DNA from 2 places in the Oceaniserpentilla sp. 4NH20-0058 genome. Region 1 is predicted to be linked to the other one. Evidence: riboswitches for the same ligand, from Rfam matches in the RefSeq annotation. Region 1 holds a riboswitch; the other holds the start of a gene.

Region 1 (5,455 bases):
GCATAGTGGTGCTATTTTCGTTTGGGGTTAAATTTTGATTCCGTATTTCTAACAAAGCGCCTTGCAAAGAATATTCAAACTGATTGATGCGGTATGACAATCGAGAGCCTAAGTCGGCTTGTGTGCGGCGATAAGGGGATTTACAACCTCTTCCTGCTAAACATTGTGCTGCAACCTCATCTTCAGTTAATAGTTGGTAATCTGCTTGTGTTTTATCTGTCTGAACTCTTAAAGTAATGACTGAATTGATAGAATCAAAATCGAAATATTGGTTGGTTTGAAGCTTATACGCTTGGCTTTCATACTCGTTGAGTTGACTGCCTAACCCCACGCTGGAATAACGATCATCAAATAACTCAATTTGATGTTGGGCACTGGTAATAACTTCACTGCGAATTTGATTGCTCCAAGGAATGTTCCAACTGGTCTGTAAATGATGAGATGTCGATGCAATATCAGTTTGTGTTGTGGGTGTGTTTATCTTCGCACTGATTTCTCTATTACTTTGATTTGATTGAATCGCAATATTAAATTCATGAGACTGAAATTGATGCTGACCTTTTAATAAAACATTGGATTGTTGTGCGCCATTGTTGTGTCGTGACTCATATGCTGGTTTATTTGGATTGCTAACTGGTCTCTCTTCTAAATACTTAAAATCATTGTCGGCTTGCGTCAGCTCCCCAGCCAGAAGCCAATTTGACGATTCAAGGTTTAAGGCTTGACGTACTGATATTTTACGGGTGCCATAACTTCCAGCTGTGAGACTAAACGCTCCGTTGTTATCTTGATATGAGCTTGATAAATCCTGAGATTTAATTTGAATAACCCCTCCCACTGAGCTTGCGGATAGCTCTATTGGAGCCAAACTGCGATATATATCTATGGAATTTGCATAGCTTAGTCCTAGGCTACCAATGTCGGCGCTTGAGCCACTAATCCCATTGACCAATAATCCGTCCCAGAATACTAAAACTTGTTTACCGCTAGACCCTCTAATCACAGGGCTTGCATATTGCCCAATGCCACCAATGGATTGAATTTCAATACCGCTTTGTTGTTCAAGTAAGTCGGGCAGGGTTTTGAAGTTTTGGTTAGAAGCCTCAACATCAATGGACTGATGGGAGCCAATAATAGAATGAACAGAAAAGCCTTGGTCAGTTTGACCTTCAACTTGAATGGTGTCTAAAGCTGCATCGTTTTCAATGGTATCAGCAACAACATTTACTGAAAGCCCGCTTGAAATACAAACGATGAAAAACAAAAATAAATTCACACTAACCAACCAAGGTCAGGCAAGAATAAGCATCAGCATTAGATATAATAAATTGTGCTGTCACTTAGTCGCCCACCGCAACTACAGTTCATGGATATATTAGGCCGGTATCCGGGCTTACAACTCAAACCAAGGTTTGTGTTTAGCGCCTTCCCAAGCAATGCTCAGTGGCGGGTTGCTAAACTTAAGTTGCTTACCGTTGCGGGGGCAGCACTGGACTGTCTGTATTGGCTACAGGGACACCAGTTTCCCGTTTAACTTTGATCTAAGAGGACAATCAAAGCACCTAAAAGTTGTGCGCATACTACGAAAGCATGAATTAAAGGTCAAGTTGGTATTATTCAATTAAATTCGCGCTTGATTCATCTTGTAAGGGAAGGGTGATAATAAATCGAGTGCCACTGCCTGGGGTGCTTTGCACACGCATTTGACCTTGGTGGTGATCTGTAATGATAAAGAAAGAAACTGATAATCCCAATCCAGTACCCATACCCACTTCTTTTGTGGTGAAAAAGGGTTCAAATATATGACGAATAGTATCTTCGTCCATACCCGGCCCATTATCTTCAATGACAAGTTCTGCGTGGCTATTTTGTTTTCTGGTTGATATATGAATTTGGCTATACCAGTTTAGATCTAACTCTTTTGATGTTTTAAATTCTTGCAGAGCTTGAGCCGCATTTTTGAGTAAGTTAAGAATAACTTGTTCAATCTCAGATGGAATACAGGGAACTTCATCTAAGGTTAGGTCAAAGTCTTTGACTAGGTCAATGGTTTTGAAATCGTAGCCTTTACTTAAACTATATTCATTGCGCGCAATACTGATTGAACGGTCGATAATATGATGTAAGTTTTGTGGCTGCATACGCTTTGGTGATTGGCGGCTAAATTGCAGCATGTTGTTGACGATAGTGGAGGCACGTTCGCCAGCTTGTGCGATGTTATCTAAAAATGAAATGATGCCACGGCTTTCTACATATTTACATATGTTATCCATGTTAATGCCAATGGCTTGTGCTTCTTCAATATTTTTATTTACACTAGGATTTAAACGGCGGCGAATATTTTGCACAGTTTGAACAATGGCTCCTAATGGATTGTTAATTTCGTGGGCCATGCCAGCGGCTAGACCACCTAGAGACATCATTTTTTCAGACTGAATCATCATGTCTTCCATTTGTGTTCTCTGAGTTACATCATCAATACGAATAACAGCGCCTGAGTGGGTGGTATCGTCTAGTGGGTAAATAGTTAAATCTAAGAAGCTTGTTTGTTGATTGATCGTATAAGAGATGCGTTCAACTTTATTGATTGTTTTCTTTTCTAGTGAGTTGGTTATCTCTGGTAAGTGGGTAATTAAAAAACCACATGACTCTTCTAGTGGTTGATAAATCGCATCATCACGGGTGATGCGAGTTATTTGCGATGCACCTTTATTCCATTGAGTGACTTTTAATTCGTGATCAATGGCAATAATAGCGCTAGGCATTGAATCTATAATATTGTTTAAGTAGTGTTGGAAATCCGTTAACTTATGCTCTACTCGTGAGCGCACTTTCACCTCAAAACCTAATCGGGCATTGGTATCGTGCATTTTCTTTGAAAGTTCTAGGGCACGTTTTCTGGCTTGATCAGCTTTTTCTTTTTCTTCCCTTAGCATTAAGTCATCTTGTTCAATTCGATTGAGCATATAATTTAAATTCTCGGCAAGGGAGCCGATTTCATCTGGATAAAATTGTTGGGCTCTTAAGCTGTAATTTTGCTCCATGGCAATTTCATTGGTGGTATTAATAAGTGAGTATATGGGGAGAGTAATTAATCGATTGGTAAAGTATAAAATGACATAGATAAGTGAAAGTCCAAAAAATAATATGAATAAGCTAAATACAAGCATTTCTAATAAATAGAATTCGGTTACCTGTGGCATTACATTCGCCATGATGGTGAATTTAGGCCCAGGAATGACAATGGCATCTTTATCTAAATTAACTAGGTGGGTTTGATTTAAATTTGTCGGGAATTGATCGCTGGTTTGGTTTAATAATTCACCATTTATGTCATAAACTGCCAGATGTAATACTTTGAAGCTGTCTTGTTGTTCATTTAAGTGCTGTAGCCACTTTTCACTGCTTAGTTGATGATTTTTATGGTTGTGCAGTAGAGGAGTTAAAACAGATAAGTGATGTTGAACAGGGTTTTTCGTGGCAAGCCAAAAGTTACTACTCACATTAAGTATCGAGATACCAATCATGGCAAGTGCAATGAGAGCAAAGACTTTTTGGCGGACTTTAAGTTGTCGAAAAAATGCTCTCATAGTTCGATTCTGATTGGTGATGAATGTGTTCAGACTACAGGAGTTTTATTGTACCGCCAATATCAGGCTTGCTGTATGGCGCTGTATAATGTTTGGTTATTAGGGCATTCCAGCTTCAAGCGCGCGCTTTCTTTAAGTAGATACCCTGTCATGTACTCTATTTCGGTGTGTCTGTGGTTGCGTGCATCTTGTAGCATTGAGCTGAAGTTTTCAGCCGTTACTTCGCAAACTTTGCGTGCTAATTCGTAAGCGGAAGTGAGTTGATAGCCTTTGGCTGTGGTAATGATGTCTATTTCGACACATATTTTTTTTAAATGTTGGTGGTAATCTGAGTTTTTAAGTAGCTGGCCATTGGCACACTGATATATCACGGTTAGAGGGTTTATTGCGCAATTAATCATAAACTTTTGCCATAAGATGGCTTCAATACTGTCTTGCCACAAAATGAATTGATTAGGTATCCATGATTGTAAGGATTGAAAATTGGCTGATTGCGTTAACGCTCCTATTTTATTTAGTCCATGCCCTGCATGAACAAGAGTGTGTTCGTCGGGCTTGTAAGCACCTTCTGTTGAGCTGCAAGCGTAAATGGTTAGGTGAGGGAAGTGTTTCACAATTTCTTGCTGCGAGCCTAATCCATTTTGCAGTAAGACAATTTCAGTGTGTTCAGCTAATAAATGGGTAATTGGTTTAAGTGCATCTAATGCATCATAGGCTTTAGTTGCTAGAATTAACCGGTTAATTGGCCTAGATAATGTTTTGGCATCATAGCACATACAACGTATAAGCTTATTATTAGGCTGATATGTGAACTCATATTGTTCACCAATAGCACGACGCTTAATGAAAGAAACATTATGGTATTGGCTTAAGTAACTGGCCCACAGGCAGCCCATGGCACCAGAACCTAGGATATAAACGTTAGACATGGCTAATTAAACAGCAATTGGATTCCAAGAATGTTCAATATACCGTAAATATTTAGCAGGGTGGTGCAAATGAATGGAATTTATCTTCAATTTTAAGGTTGCTTCGTCAGTCCTTAGTTGTTTGGCTGCTATGTAGGTAGGCCCATTAGCAACGGTGACAAATAGCCAAGCCAATATGAAATGCGCATCCGGCTGGCTATGATGCCTGTGTTTGCCTAGCCAAGTTTCTTCATCTAAACCATTAATTTCGATGAGCTTGTGTAAGCACCCATGCCAAGTTTTTAAGTGTTCCTCTTCGGATGCGCTACCTAATGTCTCTTGATATTTGGCTCGAACCTGTGTCAGGTAAGCGTTGTCAGCATACGCCCGATAAAAGGGGTGATTACCTTCATTAAATGTTTCACTAGGCTTTTGATTATTAACCGCCATGTAATCACTAAAGCGGCGAATTCGCTGACCGTAGTGTGGCGATAACATAGACAATATGGGGTCGGTATCCACACCAGTAGATTGATCGTTCATGTAGTTTTTGTATGAGCTGTATAAGTATTGATCAGGCGCGCTGCAGCGTTTGTTTTGCACAGGCAGGTAATGGATGTGTCGAAGAGTCTTACATAGATACTTTGGTTGAATGAGAACAGAGCGTATTTGTTCATCATTAAACAAGTATACGGTTTCAAGTGTGGTATTTTGGTGCCACTGATTGTATGCCATTAGCCAAGGTTCAAGCCAAATACTGGGTTTGGTTTCCGAATACACAAGTAGGTGAATATGGCTGGGGAGTAAACAATAACCATATACACTGATATTTGTTAACGCATTCAGTGAGCTTAGCAAGGCATCATAGGCAAACACACTACTAAACATTTTTTGCCCTTGAGCACTGGGGATATGAATGTAGTAATGTTGCTTGGCAAGATCTAAGCTGATTTTTTT
Region 2 (5,455 bases), on a different contig from region 1:
GTGCGGTGGTTTTTGATGCAACGTCATTTTGGCATCGCAGCGTTTGCACTCGGCGATCCAACCGCAATCTGGGCAATATAAGGTTGGGGCAAATCCGCGGCGGTTTATAAAGACTAAAACCTGTTGCTGGTTTTGCAGGGTTTGCTGAATTTCTGCGAGCAGTTCATCGGCTAGGCCATGATGAACGGCGCGCTTTTTCATGTTGAAGATTTTTAATTGCGCATCTTGTGCGTTACCAGCCCGTTGGCGCAGTACTAGGTGTTGGTATTTTTCGTTGAGGGCGTTTTGCACGCTATCTAATGACGGTGTGGCACTGCCTAATACAATGGGCAGGTTTAATAGTTTGGCGCGCATGACGGCTACATCGCGGCCATGGTACCGAATGCCATCTTGTTGTTTAAAGCTGGCGTCGTGTTCTTCATCTATGATGATCATGGCCAAATTTGGCGCTGGGGTGAACACGGCGCTGCGGGTGCCGATGATGATTTGCGCTTTATCGCCCGCCTTGTGGTGTGCTGCCATGAGCCAAGCGTCTAGGCGTTCGCGGTCGGTGAGGGCGCTGTGCAGCAATAGTATGTTGGCTTCAAAGCGTTGAGCAAAACGCTGAATCATTTGCGGGGTGAGGCCAATTTCTGGGACTAATATTAATACTTGCTTGCCTGCTTCAATGTGTGGGGCAATGCTTTGTAAGTATACTTCGGTTTTGCCTGAGCCTGTGACCCCGTCTAATAAAAATGGTTTGAATTGTTTGGCTTGGGTGAGGGCGCTGACGGCTGTTTGCTGCTCGGCGTTTAATGTTAGAGGGGTTTGTACCGCGCTCCCGTTAATGGCTTGGAAGCTGGGCGTTTCTAACTCGTTAATAATGCCTTTGTCTTTTAAGCCGTTAATGATGGCGCTGGTGTAGCCTGCTTGGGTGAGGTCTTTGTGCTGAGCTTGGGTTTTGGCTTTAAGGTGTTCATATAACGCTAATTGCCTTGGGGCACGGCTTAGACCATTAAGTGTGTCTTCATTTATAGATGTGTTTAGGCCATAGGCCATTTCAACACTGGCGGTGGCTTGGCTGCCTTTGCGCAGTAGTACTGGCAATACCGTGTGCAGGCTTTCACCTATGGGTTGGTGGTAGTATTCGTGCATCCATAATCCCAGTTGTTGTATGTCTTGGCTGAGTATGGGGGTATGGTCAATGCGGTTGTGTATGGCTTTGAGTTTGTGGCCCGGCTGTTGGGGCTGGTCGCGAATATCCACAATAATACCCACCAGAGTTCGCGGCCCAAACGGCACGCTCACTCGCAGGCCTCTTTGGTACAGGCTGATGTCGCTGCCTGTTTCTGGCAGGTAGTCAAAGCTGCGATTGAGTGGGGCGGCAATGGCTACACTTAAATAAAAAGGTGCCGTCATGGATTCTCTTACTATTATATAGGTGGTATTGCTCCAGTGTATCACGGCCAAGAGCTGGAAATAGTCTGCACAGACGAGAAAAAATCCATGTGTGGCAGTGACTTATCCCTAGGGTAAAAAAACACATGCATCAAGGGGGCGCTTTTGATAAGATGCGCGCTCCCTAGAGGTCTGTAATTAATCTAGTCCAGCGGTGCTTATTGAGGCTCAACGCTTTCCACTCTAGGTACGGAAAGTGATAGAGAATAAGTGGCGGCACAGGAAAACGAGGTCATTATGAGAGAAGGTATTCACCCTACTTACGACGTACTTGAAGCAAGCTGTTCTTGCGGTAACGTTGTAAAAACATATTCTACTAAGCCAGGTAGCATGCACTTAGACGTATGTTCTGCATGTCACCCTTTCTATACTGGTAAGCAGAAAGTTCTTGATACTGGTGGTCGTATTGATCGCTTCAAGAAACGTTTCGGTGGTCGTACTACAAAAGCGTAATTGCTTTGACCCCAAAACGGGAAGCTTTGGCTTCCAAACAAAAAGGCGCTCTTGTAGCGCCTTTTTTTGTGCCCCAAAAATAACCAGAACACAAGAATTTGCCAATTTTTTTCCTGATATGGGTTGTGACGCGTTAATTAGGTGCATAGACGAGCCGTAAATGCGCATTTAATGTCTAATTTATTGGTCCACGGGGTATGCTGCGTTGCTAATTTGCGTAATAATACGCGACCCATCGCCTTAGCGAGACAGGCTAGCTCTATGTTTAGCTAGGATTGTGAATTTAAAAATAACGGAATTGTCGGAAATGTCAGATTTCAAACAAGATGCACTAGATTACCATGAGTTCCCAAAGCCAGGGAAAATCAGCGTTGAGCTAACCACGCCAGCCGATTCTTCTCGCGACCTATCTTTGGCGTATAGCCCAGGTGTTGCAGAGCCAGTTAAGGCGATTGCTGAAGATCCTGAGAACGCATACAAATACACAGCTAAAGGTAACCTAGTAGCGGTTATTACTGACGGTACTGCGATTCTTGGTCTTGGTGATCTTGGTCCTTTGGCTTCTAAGCCTGTTATGGAAGGTAAGTCACTTCTTTTCAAACGTTTTGCTGGCGTTGATTCAATCGACATCGAAGTAGAATCAGAAAGCCCACAAGCGTTCATCGACACAGTACGTCGTATTGCGATCACCTTTGGTGGTATCAACCTAGAAGACATCAAAGCACCTGAGTGTTTTGAAATTGAACGTACTCTTAAAGAGCAGTGCAACATCCCTGTATTCCACGATGACCAACACGGTACGGCTATCGTAACGGTTGCAGGTGCATTGAACGCTCTTGAAATTCAAGGCAAGAAAATCGAAGAAGTGAAAATGGCTGTACTAGGTGCTGGTGCTGCTGCGATTTCTTGTTCTAAGCTACTTATCCTTGCGGGTATGAAGCCAGAAAACATCTTCATGTGCGACCGTAATGGTGTTATCCATTCTGGCCGTGATGATCTTAACCAGTATAAAGCCATGTTTGCAGTAGATACTGACAAGCGTACTTTTGACGATGCACTTGAAGGTGCTGACATCTTCTTAGGTCTATCTGGTCCTGATATGGTAACTGGCGAGCAAATCAAAGCCATGGCACCAAATCCAATTATCTTCGCATGTGCTAACCCAGTTCCAGAAATCATGCCTGAAGTGGTAGCTGAAGCACGTCCTGATGCCATCATGGCGACTGGTCGTTCTGACTACCCTAACCAGGTGAACAATGTTCTTGGTTTCCCATTCATCTTCCGTGGTGCATTAGATGTTCGTGCAACGGCTATCAACGAAGAGATGAAACTAGCAGCAGCGAAAGCCCTTGCTAACCTAGCCAAAGAGCCAGTTACACAAGAAGTACTAGATGCTTATGGTGTGGATTCTATGGAATTCGGTAAAGAGTACATCATTCCTAAAGCGACGGATTCTCGTCTATTAGGTATTGTATCTACTGCGGTAGCACAAGCAGCTATCGACACAGGTGCGGCTGAAGGCCCTCTACCTGCTAACTATCCATTGAAGTCTATTGCTGACATCTAATTGGTAAGCATCTAGCTACGTTGCAAATGCTGCGTTAAAAAAATCCCGTCAATCCTCATGTATGATTTATACACTGCGGTTGCCGGGATTTTTTATGCCTTGCCTTTGCGGCCTCGCTGACGCTGCTGGAAAAAATTGAATTTAGTTTGTCTCTACATATAAGTGTTCTTCCCAGCTATTTTTTTGCCTAGCCTAAGCGTCGCCACTGACGCTTCTGTTGAATCAGAATTTTCTAAATCCCGTCAATCCTCATGTATGAATAATACACTGCGGACTGTCGGGATTTTTTATGCCTTGCTATTGCGGCTTTGCTGATGCTTTCAAAAACAATAGTAAATAGATTTAAACGCTTGATGAAAGCGTGAAGAAAAATTTAGCTGCGCCTCCCGTCTCTCGTCTCTCGTCTCGATTTGACCCTTCTTTTAAAACCACGTATAACAACGCCACTTGTTATTCGGCGTTTAACCGCCATCAGGGAATACGGTGAGCCACACTGTTAATCGTCAGGCAATTCCGTAACTGTACCCGCAACTGTAAAAGCCAAGCTATTATGAGGCTTAAGTCAGATACCTGAAAATAACATTGCATCACTGGGCGGGAGTACCCAGCATTGATCTTCTATTCTTTATGGCATTCGCCATGAAATGATTTGATCTGTGATTTATTCCCCGTATTTTTATGGAGCAACAAGATCAATGAATCTTTACATGCAGTTTTATGTTATTTGAATCCGCCATCATAGTTGTCTTGGCCCTAGGTTTAGATGCACTCTTTGGCGAGTTAAAGCGTTGCCATCCTTTAGTGTTATTTGGTCAATACGCTGATTGGTGTAAGGCGTGGTTTTATCCTAAGCAAACAATATCGCACCTTGGGGCTATTTTTTTGGGAATACTGTGTTGGTGTGTTGCTGTCATGATTCCGCTTGGAGTATTGATGTGGCTGTATTCTGTTCTACCAAATACAGGCCAATTAATATTTGAGATTTTTATTTTGTATTTAGCCATAGGTGCGCGCAGTTTGGCTGAGCATGGGCAGGCGGTGGCAAAGCCATTAATTCAAAACAATATATTGGATGCACGTGAGCAATTAAAAATGATTGTAAGCCGTGATACTCAACATTTAAACGAATCACAAATCAGTACCGCTACCGTGGAAACCATAACGGAAAATACCCATGACGGGGTGATAGGCCCTATATTTTGGTTTTTAATATTCGGTGTTGCTGGTGTTTTGGTTTTTCGTTTAGCTAATACGTTAGATGCCATGTGGGGCTATAAAAATATTCGTTATGAGTATTTTGGTAAATTCAGTGCGAGGGTAGATGATGTGCTCGGTTGGCCTAGTGCGCGGCTGACTGTACTGTTGTTTATGATAGCGGCCTTTTTAAAAGGTAAAAGGCATGGATATTGGCGTGTTGTGAAATGGGGTCGTAGTTGGTACAGCCCAAATGCGGGTCCAGTAATGGCAGCAGGCGCGTTTGCTTTAGGGGTGAGCTTGGGTGGCTCGGCCATGTATCAGGGTGTGCTAAAATCAAGACCAATATTAGGTGAGGGTGTGGCTGCACAAGGTCGCCATATTCAACAGGCCATTGGCTTAATGTACCTGAGTATAATGATGTTAGTGGTTATTTTATTTTTCATAGGCGCAATACAATGGCTTTACTGAGTGCGCAAAATCTTTGTTGGCAAGTGGCCAATAAACCTATCGTGAATGATGTGAGTTTTGACGTTCATCAGGGCCAATTTGTCGGTTTAATAGGGCCAAATGGTGCAGGTAAATCGAGCTTGATGCGCTGTTTGTATCGGGTTAATACCCCCACATCTGGCCAAGTGTCATTTGCAGGCAAAGATGTATGGCAGTTGTCAGCAAAACAAAATGCAAAAAATATGTCGGTGATTTTGCAAGAGCATAGTGATCACTTAGGGTTAACGGTTCGAGATGTGGTGTCTCAAGGTTTAACGCCACACAAATCTTTATTTGAATGGGATAACTCGCAAG

Evidence for each region. Region 1 has a riboswitch for cobalamin ahead of ABWV45_RS09735 (TonB-dependent receptor). Riboswitches for the same ligand answer to the same signal wherever they lie in the genome.
Region 2: it holds a riboswitch for cobalamin, as region 1 does, so the genes downstream of both, cbiB (adenosylcobinamide-phosphate synthase CbiB) here and ABWV45_RS09735 (TonB-dependent receptor) in region 1, are expected to answer to the same signal.

The regions. Positions count from the first base shown of each region.
Region 1 is NZ_BAABWE010000006.1:148,906-154,360, forward strand. It holds gene ABWV45_RS09735 (TonB-dependent receptor) at 1-1,276, opposite strand, end outside; cobalamin riboswitch at 1,362-1,581, opposite strand; gene ABWV45_RS09740 (ATP-binding protein) at 1,614-3,590, opposite strand; gene ABWV45_RS09745 (ketopantoate reductase family protein) at 3,653-4,519, opposite strand; gene ABWV45_RS09750 (hypothetical protein) at 4,526-5,455, opposite strand, start outside.
Region 2 is NZ_BAABWE010000011.1:128,762-134,216, reverse strand. It holds gene ABWV45_RS14355 (primosomal protein N') at 1-1,398, opposite strand, end outside; gene rpmE (50S ribosomal protein L31) at 1,675-1,890, shown strand; gene ABWV45_RS14345 (malic enzyme-like NAD(P)-binding protein) at 2,198-3,457, shown strand; cobalamin riboswitch at 3,893-4,049, shown strand; gene cbiB (adenosylcobinamide-phosphate synthase CbiB) at 4,175-5,122, shown strand; gene ABWV45_RS14335 (ABC transporter ATP-binding protein) at 5,110-5,455, shown strand, end outside.